Regions from separate parts of the Streptomyces sp. NPDC041122 genome, predicted to be linked through region 1. Evidence: riboswitches for the same ligand, from Rfam matches in the RefSeq annotation. Region 1 holds a riboswitch; the other holds the start of a gene.

Evidence for each region. Region 1 has a riboswitch for S-adenosylmethionine ahead of ACZ6B8_RS35090 (hypothetical protein). Riboswitches for the same ligand answer to the same signal wherever they lie in the genome.
Region 2: it holds a riboswitch for S-adenosylmethionine, as region 1 does, so the genes downstream of both, ACZ6B8_RS29075 (aminotransferase class V-fold PLP-dependent enzyme) here and ACZ6B8_RS35090 (hypothetical protein) in region 1, are expected to answer to the same signal.

Annotation. Positions count from the first base shown of each region.
Region 1 covers NZ_JBVIYQ010000012.1:105,666-113,306, reverse strand. The annotation lists gene ACZ6B8_RS35110 (Gfo/Idh/MocA family protein) at 1-541, shown strand, start outside; gene ACZ6B8_RS35105 (MFS transporter) at 689-2,143, shown strand; gene ACZ6B8_RS35100 (MarR family winged helix-turn-helix transcriptional regulator) at 2,143-2,598, shown strand; gene ACZ6B8_RS35095 (radical SAM protein) at 2,705-4,063, shown strand; SAM riboswitch class IV at 4,140-4,249, shown strand; gene ACZ6B8_RS35090 (hypothetical protein) at 4,295-4,666, shown strand; gene ACZ6B8_RS35085 (SDR family oxidoreductase) at 4,742-5,476, shown strand; gene ACZ6B8_RS35080 (GNAT family N-acetyltransferase) at 5,510-6,064, shown strand; gene ACZ6B8_RS35075 (amino acid permease) at 6,084-7,610, opposite strand.
Region 2 covers NZ_JBVIYQ010000009.1:13,249-20,889, reverse strand. The annotation lists gene ACZ6B8_RS29100 (C40 family peptidase) at 1-473, opposite strand, end outside; gene ACZ6B8_RS29095 (NYN domain-containing protein) at 742-2,091, opposite strand; gene ACZ6B8_RS29090 (hypothetical protein) at 2,126-2,365, opposite strand; gene ACZ6B8_RS29085 (rhomboid family intramembrane serine protease) at 2,546-3,277, shown strand; gene ACZ6B8_RS29080 (Lrp/AsnC family transcriptional regulator) at 3,274-3,555, shown strand; gene ACZ6B8_RS29075 (aminotransferase class V-fold PLP-dependent enzyme) at 3,577-4,959, opposite strand; SAM riboswitch class IV at 5,124-5,241, opposite strand; gene trpD (anthranilate phosphoribosyltransferase) at 5,326-6,390, opposite strand; gene qcrB (cytochrome bc1 complex cytochrome b subunit) at 6,553-7,641, opposite strand, start outside.

The DNA.
Region 1 (7,641 bases):
CGCCATGCCGACCCGCGCCCGCCGCTGGTTCGCCGAGCCCGAACTCTCCGGCGGCGGCGCCCTGATGGACCACACGGTGCACGTCGCCGACCTCCTCGACGACCTCTTCGGCGAGGAGCGGGCCGTGGAGGTGTACGCGCAGACCAACAACCTCCTGTACGCGGACGAGGTCGCCGCCGAGACCGGCGGACTGGTCAGCGTCACCTATGCGAACGGCGCGGTCGCCACCATCGACTGCAGCTGGTCCCACCCCCGCTCCCACCACTCCTGGGGCGGCCTGGAGCTCACCGTCGTCGGCGAGCGGGCCACCCTGGAGATGGACGCCTTCGACCAGAAGGTGCACGGATTCAGCGAACGGCGGGGGCGCGGCATCGAGCTGCCGTTCGGCGTCGACCTGGACGAACTCATGCTGCGCGCCTTCCTGTTCGGCCCCGCGGAAGGCGGCATGACCGTCGCCGACGGAGAGGGCGGTCTGCGCACCCTGCGCATCGCGGCGGCGGGCTACGCGTCGGCCCGCGGCGGGGTGCCGGTGGCGTTGTAGAGGTGCCGGGGCGGGCGGCCCCAGACAAATGTGCCGGCCGCGCAACCTCGTATGACACCTCCGGCGCATTAGTTGTAGCCTCGCAATGGTTGTGACAACACAAATAAATGAGGCGCACCCGCGCGCACCCACCCGAGGAGTTCCGCCATGCCGGAGGACGCCGCACGCCCGCGGCCCTGGCTCGTGCTCGCCATCTGCTGCATGAGCATGCTGATCGTCAGCCTCGACAACACCATCCTGAACATCGCCCTGCCCTCCATCCAGCGTGACCTGCACACCTCGGTCTCCGGGCTGCAGTGGACCGTCGACGCCTACACGCTGGTCCTCGCCGCCCTGCTGATGCTCTCGGGCTCGACCGCCGACCGGGTGGGGCGCCGCCGCACGCTCCGGGCCGGTCTCGCGATCTTCACCGCCGCCTCCCTGCTCTGCGGTCTCGCCCCCGGCCTCGGCTGGCTCGTCGCCGCACGCATCCTCCAGGCCGTCGGCGGTTCGATGCTCAACCCCGTCGCCATGTCGATCATCAGCAACACCTTCACCGACCCCCGCCAACGGGCCCGTGCCATCGGCGTTTGGAGCGGAGTCGTCGGCATCAGCATGGCCGCCGGGCCGATCATCGGCGGAGCGCTCGTGGAGTCGGCCGGCTGGCGCTCCATCTTCTGGATCAACGTGCCGATCGGCCTGGCCGCGCTCTTCCTCACCCGCAGGTACGTGCCGGAATCACGCGCGGCCCGCCCCCGCCGGGTCGACCCCGTCGGCCAGGCACTCGTCATGGCCCTGCTGCTCAGCCTCACGTACGCCATCATCGAGTCGCCGAGCCGCGGCTGGAACTCGCCCGTCGTCGCCGGCAGCGCGGCCGCGGCGCTCTGCGCGCTCCTCGGCCTGCTGCGGTACGAACCCAGGCGCACTGACCCCCTCATCGACCTGCGGTTCTTCCGCTCCGCCCCGTTCGCGGGCGCCACCGTCATCGCGGTCGCCACCTTCGCCGGACTCGGCGGATTCCTCTTCGTCAGCTCCCTGTACCTGCAGAACGTGCGCCATCTCGACCCGCTGCACGCCGGCCTCTTCCTGCTGCCGATGGCCCTCATGGCGCTGCTCACCGCGCCGGTCTCCGGCCGCATGGTGGCCTCCCGCGGGCCCCGCACCCCGCTGCTGCTCGCCGGGACCGCGCTGTGCGCGAGCGCCGTACTGCAGGCGCTCACCTACTCCACGCACCTGCCGACGGCGGTGCTCGTCGTCGCCTACCTGCTCTTCGGCACCGGATTCGGCCTGGTCAACGCGCCCATCACCAACACGGCCGTCTCGGGGATGCCCCGCTCGCAGGCCGGCCTCGCCGCCGCCGTGGCCTCCACCAGCCGTCAGGTCGGCCAGTCCCTCGGCGTCGCCGTCATCGGCGCCCTGATGGCCGGCGGGGTGCACGCGGGCGCCGCGGGCTTCACCGACGCGGCCCGCACGGCCTGGTGGATCATCGCGGGCTGCGGCGCCGCCGTGCTGGTCACGGGTACGCTCACCTCCGGCCGCTGGGCCCGGGAAACGGCCCGGCGCACCGCGCGGACGCTCGCCGCCGAGGAGGCGGAGGGGACGAAGGAGACAGTGAAGGCCTGATGGAGCGCGCACACGACACCGAGCCGCCGGCGGCGGACGACGCGGCCCTCAGGACGGCGACCCGGGTCTGGCAGGGAATGAGCACCCTGGTCCTCGACCGGCACAACCGCCGCAAGGCGGTGGCCGAGAGCCTCGGCATGAGCTTCAGCCGCATCAGGGCGCTGCGCCGCCTCACCGGCGACCCGATCACGCTGCGGGACCTGACCGAGCGGCTGGGCAGCGACCCGCCCTACACCACCGTCATCGTCGACGACCTGGTCCGCCGCGGCCTCGCCGAACGCCTCACCAACCCCGACGACCGCCGGTCCAAGCTGGTCCGCCTCACCGAGGACGGCCGGGCCGCGGCCGCCCGCGCCACCGCGATCCTCACCACACCGCCCGACGCCCTGCTGGAGCTGCCGGAAGCGGACATCGAGGCGCTCGACCGCGTTCTGGCGCGACTGTTGAAAGCATAGCCGCGCGGCGCGGCCGCCCTACGACCGGAGCCCGGTCCCGAACGGATCGGCCGGGTATTAGCGTGGACGGGACAGATCGACCGACAGGATCCGAGGTGCCCGGCCCATGCCAAGCCGCAGCGAGAGCCGTACCGAGCTCATCGAGTCACTCATGGAGCGGTTCCCGCACGTGCCGCGGGAAGCCGTCATCAAGGAGGATCTGCTGCGCGGCGGCATCGCCTTCGACGAGTCGGCGCTGAGCGACAACGAAGGCGGCGAGGTCAAGCCGAAGTCGTACTTCATCTTCTCCTTCGACCACGGCACGCTCCCCGAACTGGGCGCCGCCGCGCTGCGCCGCCCGCCGGAGGAGATCGTCCTCACCGGCGGCCCCTACGAGCTGCGCCGCACCGTGGTCTCGGTCCGTGTGAACCCGTCCTCGCCCTACCGCGTGGCCGCCGACGACCACGGCGTGCTCGGCCTCTACCTGGACGGCGCCCGGATCTCCGACGTCGGCCTGCCGCCGATGCCGGACTACTACCGGCACACGCTGGAGAACGGCAAGTCGGTGATGGAGGTGGCACCCACCATCCAGTGGGGCTACCTCATCTACCTGACGGTCTTCCGGGTCTGCCAGTACTTCGGCGCCAAGGAGGAGTGCCAGTACTGCGACATCAACCACAACTGGCGCCAGCAGAAGGCGGCGGGCCGCCCCTACACGGGCGTGAAGCCGATGGACGAGGTCCTCGAGGCCCTCGCCATCATCGACAAGTACGACACGAACAAGTCGTCCACCGCGTACACGCTCACCGGCGGCGCCATCACCACGCGTCTCCAGGGCAAGGACGAGGCCGACTTCTACGGCCAGTACGCGAAGGCCATCGAGGAGCGCTTCCCGGGCCGCTGGATCGGCAAGGTCGTCGCCCAGGCGCTGCCCAAGGCGGACGTGCAGCGCTTCCACGACTACGGCGTGCGGATCTACCACCCCAACTACGAGGTGTGGGACCCCTACCTCTTCGAGCGGTACTGCCCCGGCAAGGAGCGCTACGTCGGCCGTGACGAGTGGCACCGCCGCATCCTGGACTCCGCCGAAGTGTTCGGGCCGCGCAACGTCATCCCCAACTTCGTCGCGGGCGTGGAGATGGCGGAGCCGTTCGGCTTCAAGACGGTCGACGAGGCCATCGACTCCACCGTCGAGGGCCTGCAGTACTTCATGTCGCGCGGCATCACGCCCCGCTTCACCACGTGGTGCCCGGAGCCCACGACACCGCTCGGCAAGGCCAACCCGCAGGGCGCCCCGCTGGAGTACCACGTGCGGCTCCTGGAGGCCTACCGCGCCACGATGGAGGCCAACGGCCTGTCGTCGCCCCCCGGTTACGGCCCCGCGGGCCCCGGCAACGCGGTCTTCTCGGTCAGCTCGTTCATGGACAGCCTGCCCGCCGAGGCGGCCGCCCCGGAGGACGCGGTCGTTCCGGCCGAAGCGCCGTAGGCCCCGCCCGGAGGCCTGCCCGAGGGCGCGAGAAACCCCGGGCAGGCCTCCGGGACACCGTGTTACGGTCGGTGCGGGTCACGAGTTCCAGCGTCAAGCCCCGGCTCGCTGGACGGCACCCCGCTCCGTCGCGGGTGCCCCGGGTGACGACCCGCCCCGTGCGACGTGCACGGGGAACGGCGGATCACCGGGGTCGGCGACACCCGGGGTCCACGACTCCGGAGGCGCACCATGACGCACCAGCACGCCACCCCCACCCCCACTCCTGCGGTCGAAGACGTCGAGCAGGTCGAGAAAGAGGTCGACCAGGTCGAGCGGGTCGACGTACTGCTCTCCTCGTACGACGTACGCGACGACGGTCTGATCCCGCTCCACCTCCTCGGCCCGACCCTGGGCGCCCCCGCCGCGCTGCGCACCCTTGAGCCGGAACGGCTGCGGGCGCAGCTGCGCGCCCACCACGGCGTCGTCCAGTGGGAGCCCGGCCGCGGGCTGCTGCGGCTGCGGCACGGCACCGGCCGCGCCACCCTGATCCCGCTGGCGCCGGACCTGCCCACCGGCCGGCAGGACCTGCCCGCCGGTCAAGATCACCGCTCCGTAGGATGACGGCGTGATCCGGACGCGGGCGACCCCCGCGTCCGGGCGGCGCGACAGTCAGCCACCCAGAGCCGGAGGTCCCCCGTGCAGCACCAGCCCGTCACCGTCGTCACCGGCGGCAGCCGAGGCATCGGCGCGGCCGTCAGCGCCCGTCTCGCCGAGGACGGCCACGACATCGTCATCGGCTACCACTCCGACGAGGTGGCCGCCGAAGAGGCCGCCGACGCGGTCCGCGCGGCCGGCCGCCGCTGCGTCACCGTCCGGGTCGACACCGCCGACGAGGCCGATGTCGACCGCCTCTTCGACACCGCCGCCGCCGAACTCGGCCCGGTCACCGGCCTGGTGAACAACGCCGGCGTGAGCGGCCCCGTCGGGCCTCTCGCGCAGGCCGACACCGAGGGCATGCGCCGGGCGCTCGAAGTGAACGTCCTCGGCTATCTGCTCTGCGCGCGGCGCGCGGTGCGGGACCTGACGGCGAACGGCGGCGGCGCGATCGTGAACATCTCGTCCGCCGCGGCCACCCTCGGAGCCCCCGGCGAGTACGTCCACTACGCGGCGGCCAAGGGCGCCGTCGACACGATGACGGTCGGCCTGTCCAAAGAGGTCGCCGGCGACGGCATCCGCGTCAACGCCGTTGCCCCCGGCGTGATCTGGACCGAGTTCCACGCCGACCCCGAGCGCCCCGCGAAGCTCGCGGCGGGCATCCCCCTGGGACGCTCGGGGCAGCCGTCGGAGATCGCGGCGGCCGTCTCCTGGCTGCTCTCGGACGACGCGTCGTACGCGACCGGCACGGTCGTACGGGTGGCCGGCGGCCGCTGACGCCGGCCGCACGGCGGCTCGTACGCTGGGCGCATGATCAGTGGAACGGGCACGCTCGCGACCGACGTCCTCATCCGCCCCGTCACGCTCGAGGACGCCGAGGCGCTCGCGCGTGCCTACCGGCGCAACCGCGCGCACCTCGACCCGTGGGACCCGGCCCGACCCGCCTCCTTCTACACCGCGCAGGGCCAGGCGGAGCGGACCCGGGCACAGTTGGCGGAGGGCCGTGCGGGCCGGTCCGCGCACTGGGTGCTGGAGAGCGGCGACGAGATCGTCGGTCACGCCGCCCTGTCGAACATCGTGTACGGCCTGCTGCGCAGCGGGAACCTCGGCTACTGGATCGACGCGGAGCAGGTGGGCCGCGGCCTGGCCACCGCCGCCGCGCGGCACGTGTGCGAGGCCGCCGACACCCAACTCGGCCTGCACCGTGTCGAGGCGGGCACCCAGCCGCACAACACCGCGTCCCGGCGCGTGCTCACGAAGTGCGGCTTCGAGGAGTACGGGGTCGCGCCGCGCCTGCTGTTCATCAAGGGCGCCTGGCGCGACCACCGGCTCTTCCAGAAGATCCTCAACGACCGCCCCGCGTGAGGCGGTTCGGCACCGCGACTCAGACGATGTTCTCCGCGACCTCGGCCTGCTCGCGGTCCGAACCGTACGCCTGCGGCGTGCTGTAGGAGCGGCGCGCCACGAACCACCACACGGTGGCCAGGAGCAGCACCACGGCGAGCGCGATCGACGCGTAGTTCATCGAGTCGACGGTCACCGGCGAGGCCTGCGGCAGGCAGAACAGCACCGTCACGAACAGCACCCAGAGCACCGCGATCCAGCCGACCGGCTTGCTCCAGCGGCCGAGGTTCCACGGGCCCGGCTGGAATCGGTCGCCCGCGCGCAGCCGCAGATAGATCGGGATGGCGTACGCGGGGGTGATGCCGATGACGTTGATGGCGGTCACCGCCGTGTACGCGGTCGTCGAGTACAGCGAGGGCAGCGCGATGACCGCGGCGAGCCCCACCGACAGCCATACCGCGGGGACCGGCACCTGGGTACGGGAGCTGACCTTGCGCCAGATCGCGGAGCCGGGCAGCGCGTTGTCGCGGCTGAACGCGAACACCATGCGGCTGGCAGCGGCGGTCTCGGCGTTGCCGCAGAACAGCTGCGCCACGATCACGATGAGCAGCAGCGCCGTCGCGCCGGACTCGCCGATCGCGTCGATCATGATCTGCGCGGGCGGCACGCCGGTCGCGCTCTCCTGGGCGCCCACGTAGTCCTGGATGGCGAAGGTCAGTCCGGCGAGCAGGATGAAACCGGCGATCCACGACGCCCAGATGGCGCGCACGATGCCGCGCGCCGCGGTCACCGAGGCGTTGGAGGTCTCCTCCGACAGGTGCGCGGACGCGTCGTAGCCGCAGAACGTGTACTGGGCGAGGAGCAGGCCGATGGCCGTCACGTAGAGCGGGTTGTCCCAGCCGGTGCCGTTCACGAACTCGCCGAACACGAAGGACGGCGACTGGTGGTGGTCGGGCACGATCGCGAGGACGCCGACGATCACGGTGACGCCGGCCACGTGCCACCACACGCTGATCGAGTTGAGCAGGCTGACCAGACGCACGTTGAACAGGTTCAGGACGGCGTGCAGGAGCAGGATGCACAGAAAGATCAGGAAGGTCTTCTCGGGGGTCGGCGTGAAGCCGAACTTCAGGTTGAGGAACGCGCCGGTGAACAGCGCGGCGCCGTAGTCGATGCCCGCTATCGCGCCGAGCAGCCCGAGCAGGTTGAGCCACCCCGTGTACCAGCCCCACCGGCGTCCGCCGAGCCGGTCGGCCATGTAGTACAGGGCGCCCGACGTCGGGTACGCGCTGGTGACCTCGGCGAGCGCCATGCCGACGCAGAGCACGAACAGGCCGACGCCCGCCCAGCCCCAGAGCATCACGGCGGGGCCGCCGGTGTTCATGCCGAAGCCGTACAGCGTCATGCAGCCGGAGAGGATGGAGATGACCGAGAAGCTGATGGCGAAGTTGCCGAAGCCGCCCATGCGGCGGGCCAGGACGGGCTGGTAGCCGAGTTCTCTCAGGCGTTGTTCCTCGTCCTGGCGTGGCGCTGGGACGGTGCTCGACGACCAGGTGGTGCGGGACACGGTGGGACCTCCGGGGGAGCGGCGGGGGGCG
Region 2 (7,641 bases), on a different contig from region 1:
CGCTGCTGCGCGAGGTCCCGCTGCTTCTTCTGGATCTTCTTGAGGGCGTCGACCTGCTGGCTGCTCAGCTGGTCGAGCGTGGACGCCTTGTCGAGGTAGTCGTCCGGGTCGGAGGAGAGGAAGAGCTGCAGGGAGGGGTCGATGCCGCCGGAGCGGTACTGGGCGCTGGCCATCGAACCGAGGCCGTCGCGCAGGTCGTTGAGGTCCTCCTGGCCGCGGGCGACCTTGTCCTGGAGGTCGCCGATCTGCTTCTCCAGCTTCTCCTGCTTCTCCTTGGCCCCGTTGTACTTGTCGGTGGCCCGCTCCGCGTCTTCGTAGAGCTTGTCGACCTTGGACTTGACCTCGTCCTTGCTCGGCTTCGGTGCGGCCTGGGCGGCACCCTGCGAGGTGAGGGCCACGGCAGCGGCGGCGGTCGCGGTGAGCACGGTCACGCGGGTGCGGCTCGGCTGCTTGGGTCGACGGTGGGACGCCACGCGGGCGGCTCCTTCTTCCTCCGGCCGCCTACCGGGACGCGGCGGGCGGGTACCACCGCCGCCACCCCGGATGGGTGATCAACCGAGCGGGGGTTCGAGGCGAGACCTTAGTGACCTTCTTGTGATCAGTTCAAATCCCATCAGTAAAAAACCGGTCGCGAAGCGCATTCTTTACCGATAACGCACAGCCAGTAATGATCTTCTGACGCTACGTCGCCCGCCGCATCGCTCAATTCGGGCATACGGCCCAGGAGTTACGGGACGTCACTTAGCTCCGCGAAAGCCGCTTCAGCAGCACGGCCGAAGCCACCGGCCGCGCCCCCGCCTTGGCGATCCCGTCGGCCACCTCGCGGTCGGTCGAGACGACGACCACGGGACGGCCCGGCGGCTCCGCGCGCACCAGCTGACGGATCAACTCGTCGGCGGTGACACCGGGCTTGGAGAACAGCACCCGCACCCCGCGCGGCGGCGCGAGCAGCACCGGCGCGGCCAGCTCCGCGCCGTCGAAGACACAGGTGACCTCGGCGCCGGACTGCAGGGCGAGCTGCGAGAGCGAGCCGAGCAGCCGCAGCCGCTGCTTCTCCAGCGGCATCGTCGGATAGCCGGTCTTGGTGACGTTGTAGCCGTCGACCACCAGATGGGCCTGCGGCAGGGCGAGCAGCTGATCCAGAATGGCCGGATCGCTCTCCGAGAGCGCGCGGGCGGCGATGTCCTTGGGCGACATCCGGCCCGGCTCGACGGCGTCCACGGTCTCGGCGGGCCGCACCGAGACGGGCGGCAGCGCCAGCTCGCGCCGCAGCCCCTGCGCGGCGTCCAGGACCGTGTCGAGCAGCAGCCGCAGCCGCATGTCCTCGACGCTGCGGCCCTCGCGGGCGGCGCGCCGACTGGCCTCCAGGGCGGCCTCCGTCTCGCCGAGCCGCGCCTTGAGCCGCCGGCTCTCGCTCTCGGCGGCGGACAGCTGGGTCTGGCCCTCGGCGCGCACCGCCTCGATCTCCGCGGCGGCCTTGCGCAGCGCGGCCTCGCCGCGCTTGACGTCGCTGAGCGCGCCGCGCAGCTTGCGGTGCGTCGACTCGGCCTCCTTGCGCACCGTCTCCAGCTCGACGCGCAGCCGCTCGGTCTCCGCCTTGGTCTGGCCGCGGGCCGCGGCGAGCTCCTCGCGCAGCCGGTCCAGCTCGGCCCGGGTCTCGTCGTCGACGCGCTCGGCGTCGGCCCGCTGGGCCTCCTCGCCCGCGGCGGTGACCAGCTTCACCCAGCCGGCGGGGCGCAGCACATAGGCCGCGGCCGCCACGTCCAGCGGATCGGCGGCCGGTGGCGGCGAGCCCGCGTCCAGGGCGGCGGCGAGCTCGGGCTGCGCCTCCCTGAGGCGTTCGCCGATGCGCTGGCGGAAGAGCGTGTCGTGCTCCAGCGCGGCCGCCATGGCGTTGGCCGCGAACTTCGCGCGCCGGGTCGGCGTGAACCGGGCGTACTGCCGCAGCTGGGCGGGCAGTTCCGCCAGGGTCAGCCCGCCGAAGCCGTCCGAGACGATCTGCACGACCCGCCGCCGGACCCCGTCGGGCAGCGGACGGTCGAGCACCTCAGCGGTGCCGTCGTCCGGCTCCCCGCCTGAGCTCTCCACCATCCGTCACCCCACTAGCTGTGCGGGCCCCGCTCCCTCAGGAGTCGGTGCCCGGCCTGTCCACGAGTTCGACCTGATCCACGGCGTTGCACCAGCGGCAGCGCACGGACTCGATGGTCTCACTGACCACCTCGCGTTCCTCGACGTTCGACTCTCCGGCCAGGTCGAGATGGACATACTCGACGACCTTCGAGCTGCGGGTCACATCGAAACGCGTGAGATTGCCGCAGAGCGTGCAACGCCACCGGGTGGTGGCGGTCGGCAGGGGAACCGTCATCGTGGCTGTTCGCTTTCTTCGGTGACTTGTCCGGCGACGTCTTCGGCGACCGAGGGGTCTACGCAGGTTTCCTCGTGCGTATTGCCCGTAACCCTAAGGCCTGTAAGGGGCGCGATGCGGCGGCCCGCGGAGCGGCATGGCGGCCTGGGCAGGTAGCGCCCGTTACGTCATGCTTCGTCCATGATCCGAACATGGAGTGCGAAGGCGGGCCGGCTGCTCGGGGGGCGGACCGCCCCGGTGACGTACGGACTGATCGCCCTCTGCTGCGTGGTCTTCCTGATCTCCCCGGTCTCCGGGTTCAACCCCTCCTACGGCCGGGGCGACGAGCTGATCGGCGCCCAGCAGGCCTACTTCGAGCAGTGGGGGGTGGTACCCGTCGAACTGTTCAGCGGTGCCCCGCGCGCCGCGCTCGGCCCGTTCACCGCTCTCTTCGTGCACGGAAGCTGGCTTCATCTGCTCGGGAACATGCTCTTCCTGTACGTGTTCGGCGTCATGGTCGAGGAACGCATGGGCCACCTCCTGTACGCGTGCTTCTACCTCTGCTGCGGTTATCTCGCCCTGCTCGCCTACGCCGCCGCGCACGCGGGCTCCGACCAGACGCTCGTGGGAGCCTCCGGCGCGATCTCCGCCGTCCTCGGTGCCTGCCTGTATCTCTTCCCCAGGGCGCGCGTCACCAGCCTCTTCCCGTTCCTCTTCTTTCTGCCGCTGCGCTTCCCGGCGTGGGTGGTCCTGCCGTTCTGGGTGACGCTGCAGTGGTTGGCCGCCGGGCAGGACGGCAAGGGGACGGGGGTCGCCTATCTGGCGCACCTGGTGGGCTTCTCGCTGGGCTTCGTCTGCGCGTGGGGGTGGCGGATGCGGACGACTAGAGTGAGAGCCACCGCACCGGCCACCGAGGGAGACTGCAAGCCGTGATCACCGCGATCGTGCTCATCAAGACCAGCGTGGACCGGATCCCGGAGATCGCCGAGTCGATCGCCGCCCTCGACTCCGTGAGCGAGGTCTTCTCCGTCACCGGCACCTACGACCTCATCGCGATGGTGCGGGTGCCGCGCCACGACGACCTCGCGGACGTCATCCCGGGCCGGATCAGCAAGATCCCCGGCGTCGAGGGGACCGACACGCACGTGGCGTTCCGCACGTACTCGCAGCACGACCTGGAGGCCGCGTTCGCGATCGGCCTCGACTCCTAGGCGCCGTCCGCGCCCGTCCGGTCAGGCCGCCGCGCCGGTGTCCGGCACGCAACGGCCGTCCTCGGTGCGGTAGTTCCACCGCGCGCCGTCCGCCACCAGCTCCTTGACCGCGCGCACGAAACGCTCGACGTGCTCGTCGGGCGTGCCCGCGCCGAAGCTGACACGGATGGCGTTCAGCGACTTCTCGCCGGGGGCGGCCTCGGGCGCGCCGCACTCGCCGGGCTCGCCGGGCTCGCTGCCGAGCAGGGTGCGCACCAGCGGGTGGGCGCAGAACAGGCCGTCCCGCACGCCGATCCCGTACTCGGCGGAGAGCGCGGCGGCGAAGTGCGAGCTGTTCCAGCCGTCCACCACGAAGGAGATGACGCCCACGCGCGGCGCGTCGTCACCGAAGAGGGAGAGGATCCGCACCTGCGGCACCTCGGCGAGACCCTCGCGCACCTTCGCGATCAGGTACTGCTCACGGGCGACCAGCTCCTCGAAGCCCGCCTCGGTGAGCGCCTTGCAGGCGGCGGCGATCGAGTAGACGCCGATGACGTTGGGCGAGCCGGCCTCGTGCCGGGCCGCGCTGTCGTGCCACTCCACGTCCACGCCGCCGCCCGCTTCCTGGGAACGCCGCGTCACCTTCCGCGAGGCGCCGCCGCCCGCGAGGTAGGGCTCGGCGGCGCGCAGCCAGTCGGAGCGGCCCGCGAGGACGCCCGAGCCGAACGGCGCGTACAGCTTGTGGCCGGAGAAGGCGACCCAGTCGACGTCCAACTCGTCGACGGAGACCGGGTGGTGGGGCGCGAGCTGCGCGGCGTCGAGGACGATCCGGGCGCCGTGCGCGTGCGCGGCGGCGGCCAGCTCGCGCACCGGCCACAGCTCCCCGGTGACGTTGGAGGCGCCGGTCACGCAGACCAGGGCGGGGCCGTAGGGGTCGCGGTCGGCGAGGGCGCGCTCCAGGGTGTGGACGGCCTCGTCGGGGGTGCGCGGGGCGTTGAGGTAGGTGACGCGGGCGTCGCGCCACGGCAGCAGCGAGGCGTGGTGCTCGGTCTCGAAGACGAAGACCTCGCAGCCGGCGGGCAGGGCGGCGGCCAGCAGGTTCAGCGAGTCGGTGGTGGAGCGGGTGAAGACGACCTGGTCGCCCTCGCGGCAGCCGAGGAAGTCGGCGACGGTCCTGCGGGAGTTCTCGAAGAGGTCGGTCGACAGCTGCGAGAGGTAGCCGGCGCCGCGGTGCACGCTGCCGTAGTACGGCGCGTACGCGGCCACGTCGTCCCAGACCCGCTGCAGGGCCGGCGCGCTCGCCGCGTAGTCGAGCGCGGCGTAGGTCACCTCGCCGCCGGTGACCAGCGGAACGGTGACGTCCCGGCCGAGCACGGCCAGCGGGGCACAGACGGGGGCGTCGACGGCAACGGCGGAAACAGACATGGCGAACTCCCGTGAGAGACAGGCGAATTCACCGCGCCGGAGCGAAGTCGACGGCGCGGGAGAAGGGTGAAAAAGGGTGTGCGGAGGCGGGGCGTGGAAGCCCTGTCACATTCGCTTGCTCACGAGACTGCTCCCTTGAGGACCAGGACCCCAGGGTTGCGAGGGGTCCGCGCTTGCCATACGCCTTGCTGCGTACGACCTGGTCTTCACCCGGGGCACCCCGCCACGGACGGAGGGTTGCCGGACAGCGGGCCGGGGCCGTAGTCGCTGTCACTCATGACCTGTGCAGCATCCTGCCATACGATCTTCGGCGCGCAAGGCGCAGTCCAGGATCCGGACTGCGCCGTGCGTCACACAGGGGGCGGTTCAGCGGTTGCTGGCCGACACCCAGCGCTCCAGGGCCCGCTTGGCGGCGCCGGAGTCGATCGCCTGCGCCGCCCGGGCCATCTGGGCGCGGATCTGCTCCACCAGCGGCTCGTCGGTCGGTGTGAGGGCCACGAGCGCCGCCGCGGAGTTCAGCAGCACCGCGTCCCGCACCGGCCCGCTCTCGCCGTCCAGGAGGCGCCGCGCCACCTCGGCGTTGTACGAGGCGTCGGCGCCCCGCAGCGCCTCGACGGGCACCAGGTCGATCCCGACGTCCCGCGGGTCGAAGGGCTCCTCGCGCACGGCGCCGTCCCGCACGGTCCAGACCCGGGACGTCGACGTCGTCGTCAGCTCGTCGAGGCCGTCGTCGCCGCGGAAGACGAGGGAGGAGTGCCCGCGCTCGGCGAAGACCCCGGCGACGACGGGCGCCATCCGCGGATCGGCGACCCCGACCGCCTGGGCCCGTACCTTCGCCGGGTTGGTGAGCGGGCCGAGCAGGTTGAAGACCGTCCTGATCCCCAGCTGGCTGCGGGCGGCGCCGGCGTACCGCAGCGCGGGGTGGAACTTCACGGCGAAGCAGAACGTGATGCCGGCCTCTTCGGCGACCTCGACGACCCGCCGGGGCGTGAGGTCCAGGTTGACGCCGAGCTTCTCCAGGACGTCGGAGGCGCCGGACGCGCTGGAGGCGGCGCGGTTGCCGTGCTTGACGACCTTGGCGCCCGCTCCCGCGACGACGATCGCGGACATGGTGGAGATGTTGACGGTCTTGGCGCCGTCGCCGCCGGTGCCCACGATGTCGACGCTCGGACCCGGCACCTCGACGACGTTGGCGTGCGCGTACATGGCGCGCACCAGGCCGGAGATCTCCGCGACGGTCTCGCCCTTGGCGCGCAGCGCCACCACGAAGCCCGCGATCTGCGCGTCGGTGGCCTCTCCGCGCATGATGCGGTCCATCGCCCACGCGGTGTCGTCGGCGCTCTGGTCCCGTCCGTCGAGCAGACCGTTCAGCACGTCGGGCCAGGAGCGGGCCGCCGCGGTGTCGCCTCCTGCGGGGGTCACAGCGTTCATGGCTGCTCCTGGTCTCTGTCCGGTGGGGTGGGAAACGCCCCGGAATACCGGGGTGGCTCCACCCTATCCAGCCCCGGGACGGCGAAGAGCCCCGTCCATGCACTGGACGGGGCTCCTGCCGTGGCGACCGTGGAAGGTCGGAGCGCGTGAAGCGTCAGGTGATCAGTGGTGACCGTGGCCGCTCGTGATCTCCTTGTACTCCTCGGCGGTGGGCTTGGGGATCTGGTTGTTCTCCCCGTAGTAGCCCTTGGAGAGCTTCGCCCGGAGCTTCTGCGAACCGGACAGCTTGCGCTCGACGCCGTTCTCGTCGACCGACGGGCCGATCTCGACCGGCTTGTACTGCTCGTGCGCGGTGAGCGTGTGCAGCTGGTCCTGGCTGAGCGGCTCGTGGATCTCGATGAACTCACCGTGCGGCAGCCGCTTGATGATGCCCGACTCGCGGCCGTGCAGCACCTTGTCCTTGTCGCGCCGCTGCAGACCCAGGCAGATCCGCTTGGTGACGATGAAGGCGACGACCGGTCCGACGAAGAAGGCGATCCGGACGAACCAGGTGATCGCGTTCAGCGACAGGTGGAAGTGGGTGGCCCACAGGTCGTTGCCACCACCGACGAGCATGACCATGTACGCGGTGAGCCAGGCGACACCGAAGGCCGTACGGGTCGGGGCGTTGCGCGGGCGGTCCAGGATGTGGTGCTCGCGCTTGTCGCCGGTGACCCAGGACTCGATGAACGGGTAGACCGCAATGGCCACGAGGACCAGCGGGAAGACCACGACCAGCGGGATGAACACACCGAGGACCAGCGTGTGGCCCCAGAGGTTGATCTCCCAGCCCGGCATCACACGGATCAGACCCTCGGCGAAGCCCATGTACCAGTCGGGCTGGGCGCCGGTGGACACCTGGTCCGGGCGGTACGGGCCGATGGCCCAGATCGGGTTGATCGAGGCGATCGCCGCGATGACCGCGATGACACCGAAGACCAGGAAGAAGAAGCCTCCGGCCTTGGCCATGTAGACCGGCAGCAGCGGCATGCCGACGACGTTCTTGTTGTTCTTGCCGGCGCCCGCGTACTGCGTGTGCTTGTGGTAGAAGACCAGGATCAGGTGCGCCACCACGAGACCGAGCATGATGCCCGGCAGCAGCAGGATGTGCACCGAGTAGAACCGGGCCACGAAGTCGCCGCCGGGGAACTCCCCGCCGAACAGGAACATCGAGAGGTACGTGCCGACGATCGGCACTCCGAGGATGGCGCC